Regions from separate parts of the Streptomyces sp. WAC04114 genome, predicted to be linked through region 1. Evidence: riboswitches for the same ligand, from Rfam matches in the RefSeq annotation. Region 1 holds a riboswitch; the other holds the start of a gene.
What was found. A riboswitch is a leader RNA that binds a small molecule or an ion and turns the genes downstream of it on or off. The one in region 1 is predicted to bind glycine.
Positions count from the first base shown of each region.

Region 1 (7,290 bases):
CGGGCGAAGACCGCCGACTCGACGAGCCGGGAGCGCACCCACAGGCCGATCGCGACCATCACGGCGGAGAACAGGAACGGCACCCGCCAGCCCCAGCTGACGAAGGCATCCGAGGGCTGCGAGGGGTCGGCGCCGGCCGCGGACGGCAGGAGCGCACCCATGGCCAGGAACAGACCGTTGCCGATGATGAAGCCGAGCGGGGCGCCCAGTTGCGGGAAGGTGCCGTACAGGGCGCGCTTGCCGCTGGGGGCGTTCTCGGTCGCGACCAGGGCGGCACCGCTCCACTCGCCGCCGAGCGCGAAGCCCTGGGCGAGCCGCATCAGCACGAGCAGCGCGGTGGCCACCCAGCCGGCCTGGGCGTAGGTGGGCAGGACGCCGATGAGGAACGTGGCGATGCCCATGGTCAGGAGCGAGACGACGAGCGTCTTCTTGCGGCCGAGCCGGTCACCGAGGTGCCCGAAGACGACGGCGCCGATCGGGCGGGCGACCATCGCGGCACCGAACACCGCGAAGGACGACAGCAGCGCGGTGGTCGGGTCGCTGCTCGGGAAGAACAGCTGGGGGAAGACGAGCACCGCGGCGGTCGCGTAGATGTAGAAGTCGTAGAACTCGATCGTCGTGCCGATGAGGCTGGCGACGAGGACGCGGGACCTCGGGTTGACGGGCGTGGGGGCTGAACCGGTGGCTGGTGCGGGCATCGTTCGGTCTTTCACGTGTGAAACATGGGTCCTACAACGATGTCAGCCATCTTGATTTCCGGTATTGCCATCTCGCATGGCAAGACGCCCGCCGCCCGGGCTCAGCACTCGATGATGTTCACCGCCAGCCCGCCCCGGGCCGTCTCCTTGTACTTGACCGACATGTCCGCGCCGGTGTCCTTCATCGTCTTGATGACCTTGTCCAGGGACACCTTGTGGGAGCCGTCGCCGCGCATCGCCATGCGGGCGGCCGTGACGGCCTTGACCGCGGCCATGCCGTTGCGCTCGATGCAGGGGATCTGAACCAGGCCGCCGACCGGGTCACAGGTGAGGCCGAGGTTGTGCTCCATGCCGATCTCGGCGGCGTTCTCGACCTGCTCGGGCGAGCCGCCGAGGACCTCGGCCAGGGCGCCCGCGGCCATGGAGCAGGCGGAGCCGACCTCGCCCTGGCAGCCGACCTCGGCGCCGGAGATGGAGGCGTTCTCCTTGAAGAGCATGCCGATCGCGCCCGCGGCGAGCAGGAAGCGGACCACGCCCTCCTCGTCGGCCCCCGGCACGAAGTTGACGTAGTAGTGCAGGACCGCCGGGATGATGCCGGCGGCGCCATTGGTGGGGGCGGTGACGACCCGGCCGCCGGCGGCGTTCTCCTCGTTGACCGCCATGGCGTAGAGGGTGATCCACTCCATGGCGAGGGCCAGCGGGTCGCCCTCGGAGCGCAGCTTGCGCGCGGTGTTCGCGGCCCGGCGGCGCACCTTGAGGCCGCCCGGCAGGATGCCCTCCTGGGACAGTCCGCGCGCCACGCAGTCCCGCATCACCTGCCAGATCTCCAGCAGGCCTTCGCGGATCTCCTCCTCGGTGCGCCAGGCCCGCTCGTTCTCCAGCATCAGCGCGGAGATGGACAGACCCGTCTCCTCGGTCAGGCGCAGCAGCTCGTCGCCGGTGCGGAAGGGGTACTTCAGCACGGTGTCGTCGAGCTTGATGCGGTCCGCCCCGACCGCGTCCTCGTCGACGACGAAGCCGCCGCCGACGGAGTAGTACGTCTTCGTCAGCAGCTCCGCGCCCGAGGCGTCGTACGCCCACAGGGTCATGCCGTTGGCGTGGTACGGCAGGGCCTTGCGGCGGTGCAGAACCATGTCGTCGTCGAAGGAGAACGCGATCTCGTGCTCGCCGAGCAGGTTCAGGCGGCCGCCGGTCTTGATCGCCTCCACCCGCTCGTCCGCGCTCGACACGTCGACCGTGCGCGGCGAGTCGCCCTCCAGGCCGAGCAGCACCGCCTTGGGGGTGCCGTGGCCGTGGCCGGTCGCGCCCAGCGAGCCGTACAGCTCCGCGCGGACCTGTGCGGTCGGGGCCAGCAGCTCCTCGTTGCGCAGCCGCCGGGCGAACATGCGGGCCGCCCGCATCGGACCGACGGTGTGGGAACTGGACGGGCCGATGCCGATCGAGAACAGGTCGAAGACCGAGATGGCCACGGGGGAACTCCTGACTACATGGGTGGTGCAGAGGGGGTGGGCGCCGCGACCGCTTGTGGCGGGCGCGGCGCCCGAAAGGTTTCTTCGCGGCCGTCGCCGGCCGCGAAGCGTTACGTGTTCAGACCCGGGTACAGCGGGTGCTTGTCGGCCAGGGCCTTCACCCGGGCCTTGAGGGCCTCCGCGTCGTAGGACGGCTTCAGCGCCTCGGCGATGACGTCCGCGACCTCCGCGAAGTCCTCGGCGGCGAAGCCCCGGGTCGCCAGCGCCGGCGTGCCGATCCGCAGACCGGACGTCACCATCGGCGGACGCGGGTCGTTCGGGATCGCGTTCCGGTTGACCGTGATGCCCACCTCGTGGAGGCGGTCCTCGGCCTGCTGACCGTCCAGCTCCGAGTGGCGCAGGTCGACCAGGACCAGGTGCACGTCCGTGCCGCCGGACAGGACGTCCACGCCCACGGCCCGGACGTCGTCCTTCACCAGACGCTCGGCCAGGATGCGGGCACCGTCCAGCGTACGGCGCTGGCGCTCCTTGAAGTCCTCCGAGGCGGCGACCTTGAAGGAGACCGCCTTGGCCGCGATCACGTGCTCCAGCGGGCCGCCCTGCTGACCGGGGAAGACGGCGGAGTTGATCTTCTTGGCCAGTTCGGCCGTGGAGAGGATCACACCGCCGCGCGGGCCGCCGAGGGTCTTGTGGGTCGTGGTGGTGACCACGTGCGCGTGCGGCACCGGGTTCGGGTGCAGCCCGGCCGCGACCAGCCCGGCGAAGTGGGCCATGTCGACCATCAGGTACGCGCCGACCTCGTCCGCGATCCGGCGGAACGCGGCGAAGTCCAGCTGCCGCGGGTAGGCCGACCAGCCGGCGACGATCAGCTTCGGCTTGGACTCCTTGGCCAGCCGCTCGACCTCGGCCATGTCCACCCGGCCGTCGTCGCCCACGTGGTAGGCGACGACGTCGTAGAGCTTGCCGGAGAAGTTGATCTTCATGCCGTGGGTCAGGTGCCCGCCGTGCGCGAGGTTCAGCCCCATGATGGTGTCGCCCGGCTTGAGCAGCGCGAACATCGCGGCGGCGTTGGCCTGGGCGCCCGAGTGCGGCTGGACGTTGGCGTGCTCGGCGCCGAACAGCTCCTTGACGCGGTCGATCGCGATCTGCTCGACCACGTCGACGTGCTCGCAGCCGCCGTAGTAGCGGCGGCCGGGGTAGCCCTCGGCGTACTTGTTGGTGAGGACCGAGCCCTGCGCCTCCATGACCGCGACCGGAGCGAAGTTCTCCGAGGCGATCATCTCCAGCGTGGACTGCTGACGGTGCAGCTCGGCGTCGACCGCGGCGGCGACCGCCGGGTCGAGCTCGTGCAGGGGTGTGTTCAGGACGGACATACGACTCCCTCAGCCCGCGGAGAACGCGGTGTACTCGTCGGCGGAGAGCAGGTCGCCCGGCTCGTCCGTGACCCGCACCTTGAACAGCCAGCCGCCCTCGAAGGGGGCCGAGTTCACCAGCGACGGGTCGTTCACGACGTCCTCGTTGACCTCGGTGATCTCACCGGAGACCGGGGAGTACAGGTCGGACACCGACTTGGTCGACTCCAGCTCGCCGCAGGTCTCGCCGGCGGACACCGAGTCGCCCACCTCGGGAAGCTGGACGAACACGACGTCACCGAGCGCGTTGGCCGCGTGCTCCGTGATGCCGACCGTCGAGACGCCGTCCTCGGCGGCCGACAGCCACTCGTGCTCCTTGCTGTAGCGCAGCTCTTTGGGGTTGCTCATGGCCTGGATTCTCCTGTACGCGCGGGAGTGCTGTGGAAAGGGGGACTGCTGGTGAGCTGGGACGACGGGCACGGGGTCGCTGCCGCGGCCCTTCGGCCAGTGTCTACTTCTGGCGCTTGTAGAACGGCAGCGCCACGACCTCGTACGGCTCGTGACTGCCCCGGATGTCCACACCGACACCGGCCGTGCCCGGCGTGGAGTACATGGCGTCGACGTAGGCCATCGCGATCGGCTTGCCCAGCGTGGGGGAGGGGGCCCCGGAGGTGACCTCGCCGATCACCTTGCCCTCGGCGACGACCGCGTACCCGGCGCGCGGGACCCGGCGGCCCTCGGCGATCAGGCCGACCAGCACGCGCGGCGGCTCGTGATTCGCGTTCTCCGCGGCCTCGCGCAGGGCCTCACGCCCCACGAAGTCGCCCTCCTTCTCGAACTTCACCACCCGGCCGAGCCCGGCGTCGAAGGGCGTGAGGGAGGTCGTCAGCTCGTGCCCGTACAGCGGCATGCCCGCCTCCAGGCGCAGCGTGTCGCGGCAGGACAGCCCGCACGGGACGAGGCCGACGCCCTCGCCGGCCTTGGTCAGGGCCTGCCACAGCTCGACCGCGTGCTCCGGCTTCACGAACAGCTCGAAGCCGTCCTCGCCGGTGTAGCCGGTCCGGGCGATCAGGGCCGGGACGCCCGCGACCGTGCCGGGCAGCCCGGCGTAGTACTTCAGGCCGTCGAGGTCGGCGTCGGTCAGGGACTTCAGGATCCCCGGCGACTGCGGCCCCTGGACGGCGAGCAGCGCGTAGGCGTCCCGGTCGTCGCGCACCTCGGCGTCGAAGCCGGCGGCGCGCTCGGTCAGCGCGTCCAGCACCACCTGGGCGTTGGAGGCGTTCGCGACGACCATGTACTCGCTCTCGCCGAGGCGGTAGACGATCAGGTCGTCCAGGATGCCGCCGTCGGCCCGGCAGATCATGGTGTAGCGGGCCCGGCCCGGCTTCACGCCCCCGATGTTGCCCACCAGGGCGAAGTCCAGCAGCGCGGCGGCCTGCGGTCCGGTGACGGTGATCTCGCCCATGTGGGAGAGGTCGAAGAGGCCGGCCTTCGTGCGCACGGCGATGTGCTCGTCGCGCTCGGAGCCGTAGCGCAGGGGCATGTCCCAGCCGGCGAAGTCGGTCATCGTCGCGCCGAGCGAACGATGCAGGGCATCGAGCGCGGTGTGACGGAGTTCTCCTGTACTGCTCACGGTCGGTCGTCTCCCAAGGCAAATGGGGGTCCCTCCCGCGCGAGCGAAGCCGAGCGTGGGGGAGGGCGAGGTCGTTCCTCCCCATCTGTCATCGGAACCTGAGAGGTTCGCCATGACCACACGGGACACGGCTTGCACCTTGGGTGGAGCCACCGGTGGCCGGTGACTCGCTTTTCAGATGTGCCTCGCCCGCGCGGTAACGGGGCCTGAGAGATTCAAGGGAGGGACTTGCTCCTTCGGCGCCCCAGCTCTTGCGGTGCTGGGGACTCTCCCGCGCGGATTCAAACGGCCGGTATGCAGTTGGCGCGCACATCATTGCACGCATCCTTCCGGCGCGGCAGGGGGACCTTTCACAGGGAGTGCACGAGTCCCGCGCGCCGGACACAGCGACCTGTAGCAGCCCTGTTGCAGGACGAGAACGTAAATGAGAGGCCTGCCGCATTACCTTCTCTTTACACTCGGCGGGGATGGGACTCCGTACCTGGCCCCAGGGGAGGACGATCACGGTGAACAGGACCACCGCGTACGCGACGACGGGCATCGCGCCGCCCGAGCAGCCGGCCGCAGCTCCGGTCCGGGCGGTCCGCGCCCCGGCGCCGGCGCCGGTCGTCCGCGACCTGCGCGACCGCCCCGGGGGCGGCCCGCACGCGCTGCTGTTCGGCCCCCGCGACCTCGTCGTGGTCACGGGCCTGCCCGGCAGCGGCAAGTCGACGCTGATGCGGCGCACCGTGCCGGGCCGGCGCATCGACTCCCAGGACACCCGCGACCGCTGGGAGCGCCGCATGCCGCGCGCCCTGCCGTACGCGCTCTACCGCCCCCTCGTCCGCCTCTCCCACTACGCCGGGCTGCGCCGCGCCCTGCGCACCGGGGACGGCGTCGTCGTGCACGACTGCGGCACCCAGGCCTGGGTCCGCCGCTGGCTCGCCCGCGAGGCCCGCCGCCGGGGCGGCACGCTCCACCTGCTCCTCCTCGACGTCACCCCCGAGCAGGCCCTGGCCGGTCAGCGCGACCGCGGCCGCGGCGTCTCGCGCTACGCGTTCCTGCGCCACCGCGCGGCGAGCAACCGCCTCCTTCGCGCGGTCGAGCGCGGCGACCTCCCCACCGGCTGCGGCTCGGCCGTCCTCGCCGACCGGGACACGGCGAACGCCCTGCACAGAATCGGCTTCACGGGCTGAGCCCGCGCCGTCCCGCGCAGTCCCGGTTCCCGATGCCCCCGGGCGTCCGTCAGCCGTTAGCCTTTTGAGCCACAGCAGTGGTTCCAGGCAGGCGGTAGGCAGATGGACATCCCGGCGGACTTCTCCGCGGACTTCCCGGCGCAGACGCAGACGCACCCGCACGGCGGTTGGCCCGGCAACGAGCTGGAGGAGGTGCTCTCGGCCTCCCTCGGCGCCGGGCCGGCGGCCGGCGGGCGGATCGTCGAGGTGCTCGGCCGGAGCTTCGTGTGGATCCCGCTGCCCAGCGGCGGCGGCCCGCACAGCGGCCCCCTCGACCTGCCCGGCATCGAGATCGACGGCCAGGCGTTCGTGCCGGTGTTCAGCTCCGAGGAGCAGTTCCGCCAGGTCGTCGGCTCCCACATGTCGTACACCATCGCGCCCGCCGTGGAGTTCGCCCGGGGCCTGCCCCCGCACGCCGGCATAGCCGTCAACCCGGGCGGTGTGGTGGGCATCCCGCTCCCGCCGCCCGCCGTGGCCGAGCTGTGCCGGGCCGGCCGGACCCCGCTGGACGGTCCCGCGAGCGGCGGCCGGGTCCGCCTCTTCGAGCCCGACTGGCAGGACGACCCGGTGGACTTCCTCGCCGCCGCCTCCACCGAGTTCGAGGCGACCGGCGTCGTCGTCACGGCCCGCCGCTGCCTCGCCGCGATCGAGACCGCCGACCCGGTGATGTTCGTCGGCGTCGAACTCTCCCAGTGGGAAGGCGACCTGCGCGCCCTGCCCCTGGACGCCCTCACCCGGGCCGTCACTGCCGTCCCGGCCCCCTGGCAGGTCAACCTCGTCCTCCTGGACGTGGCGGAGGACCCGGTGGGAGCGTGGATGCGGGAGCGGGTCCGGCCCTTCTACCAGCGTTAGGGCAGCGCCCCAGGGGCGCGGGGCCGTATCGCCGTGCGGCTCCGCCGCGTGGGCGCGGTCAACCACACACGA
Region 1 is NZ_JAIGQA010000018.1:24,613-31,902, forward strand. Features, by position in the region: gene K4G64_RS07980 (MFS transporter) at 1-698, opposite strand, end outside; gene K4G64_RS07985 (L-serine ammonia-lyase) at 800-2,167, opposite strand; gene glyA (serine hydroxymethyltransferase) at 2,278-3,540, opposite strand; gene gcvH (glycine cleavage system protein GcvH) at 3,550-3,927, opposite strand; gene gcvT (glycine cleavage system aminomethyltransferase GcvT) at 4,031-5,152, opposite strand; glycine riboswitch at 5,337-5,436, opposite strand; gene K4G64_RS08005 (AAA family ATPase) at 5,659-6,327, shown strand; gene K4G64_RS08010 (enhanced serine sensitivity protein SseB) at 6,430-7,218, shown strand.

Region 2 (7,290 bases), on a different contig from region 1:
CGCGGGCCGAACTCGGGCAGCCGCTTCCTGCTGGACGGCGACCTGACCACGGCCGGCCGGCATCCGCAGAGCGACATCTTCCTGGACGACGTGACGGTGTCCCGGCGGCACGTGGAGTTCCGTCGTGGTCAGGACGGTTCGTTCACGGTGGCCGACGTGGGCAGCCTGAACGGCACGTATGTGAACCGGGAGCGGATCGACCAGGTCGCCCTGAACAACGGCGACGAGGTGCAGATCGGCAAGTACCGGCTGGTCTTCTACGCCAGCCAGCGGGGCTACTGACCGGACTCGGTCCGGACAGGCCTCGGCGAAGGTCCATCCGTCAGGGAAGGTCCATGCTTCAAACACCGAGCGGCGGTGCCGGACACGGCACCGCCGCCACGGACAGTGGGCTGATGAGCATCGGCGCGGTGCTGAGCGCGCTGCGCGACGAGTTTCCCGAAGTGACCATCTCCAAGATCCGCTTCCTGGAGTCGGAAGGGCTCATCGAGCCGCAGCGGACCCCGTCGGGGTATCGCAAGTTCAGCGCCCATGACGTCGAGCGCCTCGGTCACGTCCTGAGGATGCAGCGGGACCACTATCTGCCCCTGAAGGTGATCCGGGAGCACCTGGAGGCCATGGAGCGCGGTGAGGCCGTGCAGCTGCCGGTCGTGGGGCGCCAGCGTGACGGTGCGTCCGTCCCCGAGCCGCCCGAGGGGCCCACAGCGGCCAGGATCCGGCGGGACGAGCTGCTCGCCGCCGTCGGCGTCGAGCAGCAGGAGCTCAAGGAGTGGGAGTCCTACGGCCTCCTCACTCCACTGGAGGACGGGGCGTACGACGCCGAGGCGGTCACCGTCGCCTTGCTCGTCGTCGAACTCGGGCGGTTCGGGATCGAGCCGCGGCATCTGCGGGCCATGAAGGCCGCCGCGGAGCGGGAGGCCGGTCTGGTGGGCCAGGTGGTGGCCCCGCTCAGGCGGCACCGCAACCCGCAGACCAGGGCTCATGCCGAGGCCCGTACCAAGGAGCTGGCGGGGCTCACGGTGAAGCTGCACGCCGCGCTGGTGCAGTCGGCGCTCGGGGTTCGGCTGCCCTGAGGGGCCGGCTGTCAGGGGGCCGGATCGGGCGCCCGATCCCGGCCCGACTACCCAAACGTCCCGAGCACGGCCTAGGGTTGCTGTGTGAACGAGCTCGATGTCGTAGGTGTCCGGGTCGAGATGCCCTCCAACCAACCGATCGTGCTGCTGCGTGAAGTGGGAGGCGACCGTTACCTCCCCATCTGGATCGGACCGGGGGAGGCGACGGCGATCGCCTTCGCCCAGCAGGGGATGGCTCCCGCGCGGCCGCTGACACACGACCTGTTCAAGGACGTGCTGGAAGCCGTCGGCCAGGAGCTCACGGAAGTGCGCATCACGGACCTGCGTGAGGGCGTCTTCTACGCGGAGCTGGTCTTCGCCAGCGGCGTCGAGGTGAGCGCCCGCCCGTCCGACGCCATAGCGCTCGCGCTGCGCACCGGGACGCCGATCTACGGCAGTGACACGGTGCTCGACGACGCCGGTATCGCGATCCCGGACGAGCAGGAGGACGAGGTGGAGAAGTTCCGCGAGTTCCTCGACCAGATCTCTCCGGAGGACTTCGGCAGCAGCAGTCAGTGAGCTCCCGGGGGAGCGGCAGCGGTCGGAAGAGTCGTGTGGGCGGTCCGGCGGACGGTGTGGTCCGTGACGGGGCCGCCCGCCGTTCGTGTGAGGGGTGAAATGCCCGCATGTGCCGGAGGCGCGTGAGAGCGTCATACGGCTCGTGCCGGACGCATTCGGCTAGCCTTTCCCCGCGACGGGGCACGGGAAACCACTCTCAGGGTGATTATCACTCGGCGTGGCGAGTGTGGCGATCGTTGACGCACCCCTGGTGACTGCCTACCGTCGAGAAGGCAGGTCAAGGACGGAGGTCGGCGTGAGAAGCAGCGGCGACGGTACGGCTGGGGGCGGCCCCGAGCGCAGTCTCAGGGCGAGCGGTCCGTACCCTCCCCCCGGCTCACGGCCCTTCCCGGGCGGGGGATGCCCCCAGCCCGGTGGTGCGGCCGATCACGCTCCGCAGCGACCGACAGCGGTGCCGAGCAGCGGAGGGACGACGTCCATGGCGTCCGAGCAGATCGGCTATCGCGGCCCCACGGCCTGCGCGGCCGCCGGTATCACCTACCGGCAGTTGGACTACTGGGCGCGCACCGGGCTCGTCGAGCCGAGCGTGCGCCCCGCCTACGGGTCCGGGACGCAGCGGCTGTACAGCTTCCGGGACGTGGTGGTCCTGAAGATCGTCAAGCGGTTCCTCGACACCGGGGTGTCGCTGCAGAACATCCGCACGGCCGTCCAGCACCTCAGGGAACGCGGTTTCAGCGATCTGGAGCGCATGACGCTGATGAGCGACGGCGCGACGGTCTACGAGTGCACCTCGCCCGATGAGGTCCATGCCCTGCTCCAGGGCGGCCAGGGCGTGTTCGGGATCGCCGTGGGCGTGGTGTGGCGGGACGTCGAGAGCGCCCTGTCCCAGCTGCACGGTGAGCGTGTCGACACCGGCGAGACCCTGGTGGGGCCCAATCCGGCGGACGAGCTGGCGCGCCGGCGGAACCGGGCCGTCTGAGCCGTCGAGCGACGCGGGATGTACGCGGTCGCAGGAGGCGGGACGTTTCCGCGCCCGGGCGTAGGCGGTTTCCGGTGGGGTGCCAGGGGGTGCCGCAGCGGTTTCCGGTGGGGCATCGGGGGCTGCCGCGCGGGGCGTTGTCAGTGGCGTAGGGCAGCATCGGAGTTGTGAGAACCGCGCCCACGATCCTGCATCTCGACATGGATGCCTTCTTCGCTTCGGTGGAGCAGGCGTCCAAGCCGAGTCTGCGTGGGAAGGCCGTGGTCGTGGGCGGGCTCGGGCCTCGTGGGGTGGTGGCGACCGCGTCGTACGAGGCGAGGGTCTTCGGGGTGCATTCGGCGATGCCCATGGGGCAGGCCCGGCGCCTCGCGCCCAATGCCGCGTATCTCGTGCCGCGCTTCACTCTCTACAAGTCGATCAGCGAGCGGGTGATGGAGCTGCTGCGCGCGCTGTCGCCTCTGGTGGAGCCGCTGAGTCTGGACGAGGCGTTCGTGGACCTGGAGGCCGGGGGAGTGGCCTGGGACGAGTCGTCGGCGCGGCTGGCCGGGGTCAAGCTGCGCGCGGACATACGGGCTGTCACGGGGCTCACGGGATCGGTGGGGCTCGCCGCCTCCAAGATGCTCGCGAAGATCGCCTCGGAGGAGGCCAAGCCCGACGGACTGGTGGTGATCGAGCCGGGGACCGAGCGGGCGATGCTCGGGCCGATGTCGGTGCGGACGCTGCCCGGGGTGGGGCCGGCGACGGGGGACCATCTGAGGCGGGCCGGGATCACCACGGTCGAGGAGATCGTCGAAGCGGGCGAGGACGAGCTGGTCCGGCTGCTGGGGAAGGCGCACGGGCACGGTCTGTACGCCATGGCCCTGGCGCGTGACGACCGGCCGGTGGTGGCGGAGCGCGAGACGAAATCGGTGTCGGTCGAGGACACCTACGACGTGGACATCCATGACCGGACGCGGGTCGGGCTGGAGGTGCAGCGGCTCGCCGAGCGGTGTGTGCGCAGGCTGCGCGGGGCCGGGCTGTCGGGGCGGACGATCGTGCTGAAGGTGCGGCGGTACGACTTCTCGACGCTCACCCGGTCCGAGACGCTGCGCGGGCCCACGGATGATCCCGCGGTGATCCGCGAGGCGGCGGCCAGGCTGCTGGACTCGGTCGACACGACTGGTGGGGTGCGGCTCCTCGGGGTGGGGGTCAGCGGGCTCGCCGACTACACGCAGGAGGACCTGTTCGCCCAGGCGGCGGGGGAGCGGGCGGTCGCCGAGGGCCCGGTCGAGGAACACGCCGTGGCGGCGGCCGAGGAGCAGCCGTCGCTCGCCGAGCGGCGGTGGCCCGCCGGGCACGACGTGAGGCATGCCGCGTTCGGGCACGGATGGGTGCAGGGCAGCGGCCTCGGGCGGGTCACCGTACGGTTCGAGACGCCCGACTCGGAGCCCGGGCGGGTGCGGACGTTCCGGGTCGACGATCCGGACCTCGAGGCGGCGGATCCGTTGCCGTTGGTGTTACAGGGGCCAGGTCCAGATGGGGGAGGCGGCGGGCCCGGGGAGGAGACTCACGCCGTCTCGTCGGTGCCCGCGAGCTTGCCGAAGTCGTGGTCCGGCAGCGGGGGCGGGGCGGCGACGTCGAGACCGTAGTGGTGGTAGAGCTGCAGTTCCTGCTCGGGGGAGAGGTGGCGGCCGACGCCGAAGTCGGGGGCGTCCTTGATCAGGGCGCGTTCGAAGGGGACGTGGAGGGCGCCCTCGATCAGTTCGCTGGGCTCCAGGGGGACGAAGGCGTCCCTGCTGAACAGGCCGGTCCGTATGGCCGCCCACTCCGGTTCGCCGGTGGCGTCGTCGAGATAGACCTCGTCGATCGTGCCGATCCTGGTCCCGTTGCGGTCGAACGCCTTGCGGCCGATCAGGTTGCGCGGATCGATGTCGGTTCGCACGGGCCCTCCATATGGTCGCACCTCATCCGTAAACACTACAAAACGGTACAAGCGGGGATGCGGCCACTCGAAGGTTCGTGCGTTGACCTCGCTGGTACGCTGGCAGCGGCTGTTGACCCCGCGCGGGAGAGTCCTCCAGACATCATCGGAGGCGCCGAAGGAGCAAATCCTCCCCGGAATCTCTCAGGCTCACGTACCGCACGGACGAGGTCACTCTGGAAAGCAGGGCGGGTGTCGACGGCTTCCGCTCTCACCGACGGTGAAAGCCGGAGGCCTTCGGGCGATCCGGTGAAGCTCTCAGGTTGAGATGACAGAGGGGGAGGCCGTCCGGGTACCCGTGCCGTGGTGCCCCTCGCAGGTCGTGTCGACCAGGAGGCCTCCGTAATGACCGCCCACCGCATTCCGCTCTCCGAGCTCGAAGAGGCAGTCCCCTTCGAGCAGCGCCACATCGGCCCCGACCACGAGGCCTGCGCCAAGATGCTCGCCCAGGTCGGCTACGGCTCCCTCGACGAGCTCACGGCCGCCGCGGTACCCGCCGTGATCAAGAGCGCCGAGGCATTGGACCTCCCGGGCGCCCGCAGCGAGGCCGAGGTGATCGCCGAGCTGCGCTCCCTCGCCGACCGCAACCAGGTCCTCGGTTCCATGATCGGGCTCGGCTACTACGGCACCTTCACGCCGCCGGTCATCATGCGCAACGTCATGGAGAACCCGTCGTGGTACACGGCCTACACGCCGTACCAGCCGGAGATCTCGCAGGGCCGGCTGGAGGCGCTGCTGAACTTCCAGACGGTGGTCGCGGACCTGACCGGGCTGCCGACCTCCGGCGCCTCCCTGCTCGACGAGGGCACCGCGGCCGCCGAGGCCATGGCGCTGTCGCGGCGCCTGGGCAAGAACAAGAAGGGCCTGTTCCTGGTCGACGCGGACACGCTGCCGCAGACCATCGCCGTGATCCAGACGCGCGCCGAGCCGACCGGCGTCGAGATCGTCGTCGCCGACCTCAGCGAGGGCATCCCCGCCGAGATCGCCGAGCGCGAGATCAACGGCGTGCTGCTCCAGTACCCGGGTGCCTCCGGTGCCGTGCGGGACCTCAAGCCGGTCATCGACCGGGCGCACGAGCTCGGGGCGCTGGTCACCGTCGCCGCCGATCTGCTGGCGCTGATGCTGCTGAAGTCGCCTGGTGAGCTCGGGGCGGACATCGCCGTCGGCACGACGCAGCGCTTCGGCGTCCCGATGGGCTTCGGCGGCCCGCACGCCGGCTACATGGCGGTCCAGGACAAGATGGCGCGCAGCCTGCCGGGGCGGCTCGTCGGCGTGTCCGTGGACGCCGACGGCAACAAGGCCTACCGGCTGGCGCTGCAGACGCGCGAGCAGCACATCCGCCGTGAGAAGGCGACCAGCAACATCTGCACCGCGCAGGTGCTGCTCGCCGTCATGGCCGGCATGTACGCCGTCTACCACGGCCCGGAGGGCCTGAAGGGCATCGCCCGTCGCACCCACCGGTACGCCACGGTCCTGGCCGCCGGGCTCGCGAGCGGCGGCGTCGAGGTCGTGCACGGAGCCTACTTCGACACCCTGACCGTGCGGGTCGAGGGCCGGGCCGCCGAGGTCGTGGCCGCCGCCCGGGACAACGGGGTCAATCTGCGGCTCGTCGACGCCGACCACGTCTCGATCGCCTGTGACGAGACCACCACGCGCGCCCAGCTGCGCGCCGTGTGGGCCGCCTTCGGTGTCGAAGGCGTCGTCGAGGCGCTGGACGCGGCCACCGGGGACGGACTCCCGGCCGCGCTGCTGCGGACCGACGACTACCTGACGCACCCCGTCTTCCACCAGCACCGCTCCGAGACCGCCATGCTGCGCTACCTGCGCAAGCTGGCCGACCGCGACTACGCGCTCGACCGGGGCATGATCCCGCTGGGCTCCTGCACCATGAAGCTCAACGCGACCACCGAGATGGAGCCGGTCACCTGGCCCGAGTTCGGTCAGTTGCACCCCTTCGCGCCCGCCGAGCAGGCCGGGGGCTACCTCACGCTCATCCACGAGCTGGAGGACCGGCTCGCCGAGGTCACCGGCTACGACAAGGTCTCCCTCCAGCCGAACGCCGGGTCGCAGGGCGAGCTGGCCGGTCTGCTCGCCGTCCGCGGGTACCACCGGGCCAACGGGGACGAGCAGCGCACCGTCTGCCTGATCCCGTCGTCCGCGCACGGCACCAACGCCGCCAGCGCCGTGATGGCCGGCATGAAGGTCGTCGTCGTCAAGACCGCCGAGGACGGCGAGATCGACGTCGAGGATCTGCGGGCCAAGATCGAGCAGTACGGCGACCAGCTGGCCGTGCTCATGATCACGTACCCGTCCACGCACGGTGTGTTCGAGGAGCACGTCGCCGACATCTGCGCGCAGGTACACGAGGCGGGCGGGCAGGTCTACGTCGACGGTGCCAACCTCAACGCGCTCGTCGGGCTCGCCAAGCCGGGGCACTTCGGTGGCGACGTCTCGCACCTGAACCTGCACAAGACCTTCTGCATCCCGCACGGCGGCGGCGGTCCCGGCGTCGGCCCGGTCGCGGTGCGCGAGCACCTCGCGCCCTACCTGCCGAACCACCCGCTGCAGCCCGAGGCCGGCCCGGAGACGGGCGTCGGGCCCATCTCGGCGGCCCCCTGGGGCTCCGCCGGCATCCTGCCCATCTCGTGGGCGTACGTCCGGCTGATGGGCGGCGAGGGGCTGAAGCGGGCCACGCAGGTGGCCGTGCTCAGCGCCAACTA
Region 2 is NZ_JAIGQA010000138.1:6,661-13,950, forward strand. Features, by position in the region: gene K4G64_RS28480 (FHA domain-containing protein) at 1-282, shown strand, start outside; gene K4G64_RS28485 (MerR family transcriptional regulator) at 336-1,073, shown strand; gene K4G64_RS28490 (bifunctional nuclease family protein) at 1,158-1,631, shown strand; gene K4G64_RS28495 (MerR family transcriptional regulator) at 1,927-2,610, shown strand; gene K4G64_RS28500 (DNA polymerase IV) at 2,778-4,238, shown strand; gene K4G64_RS28505 (PRC-barrel domain-containing protein) at 4,157-4,531, opposite strand; glycine riboswitch at 4,645-4,740, shown strand; gene gcvP (aminomethyl-transferring glycine dehydrogenase) at 4,916-7,290, shown strand, end outside.
Region 2: another riboswitch for glycine. It lies ahead of gcvP (aminomethyl-transferring glycine dehydrogenase); the one in region 1 lies ahead of gcvT (glycine cleavage system aminomethyltransferase GcvT).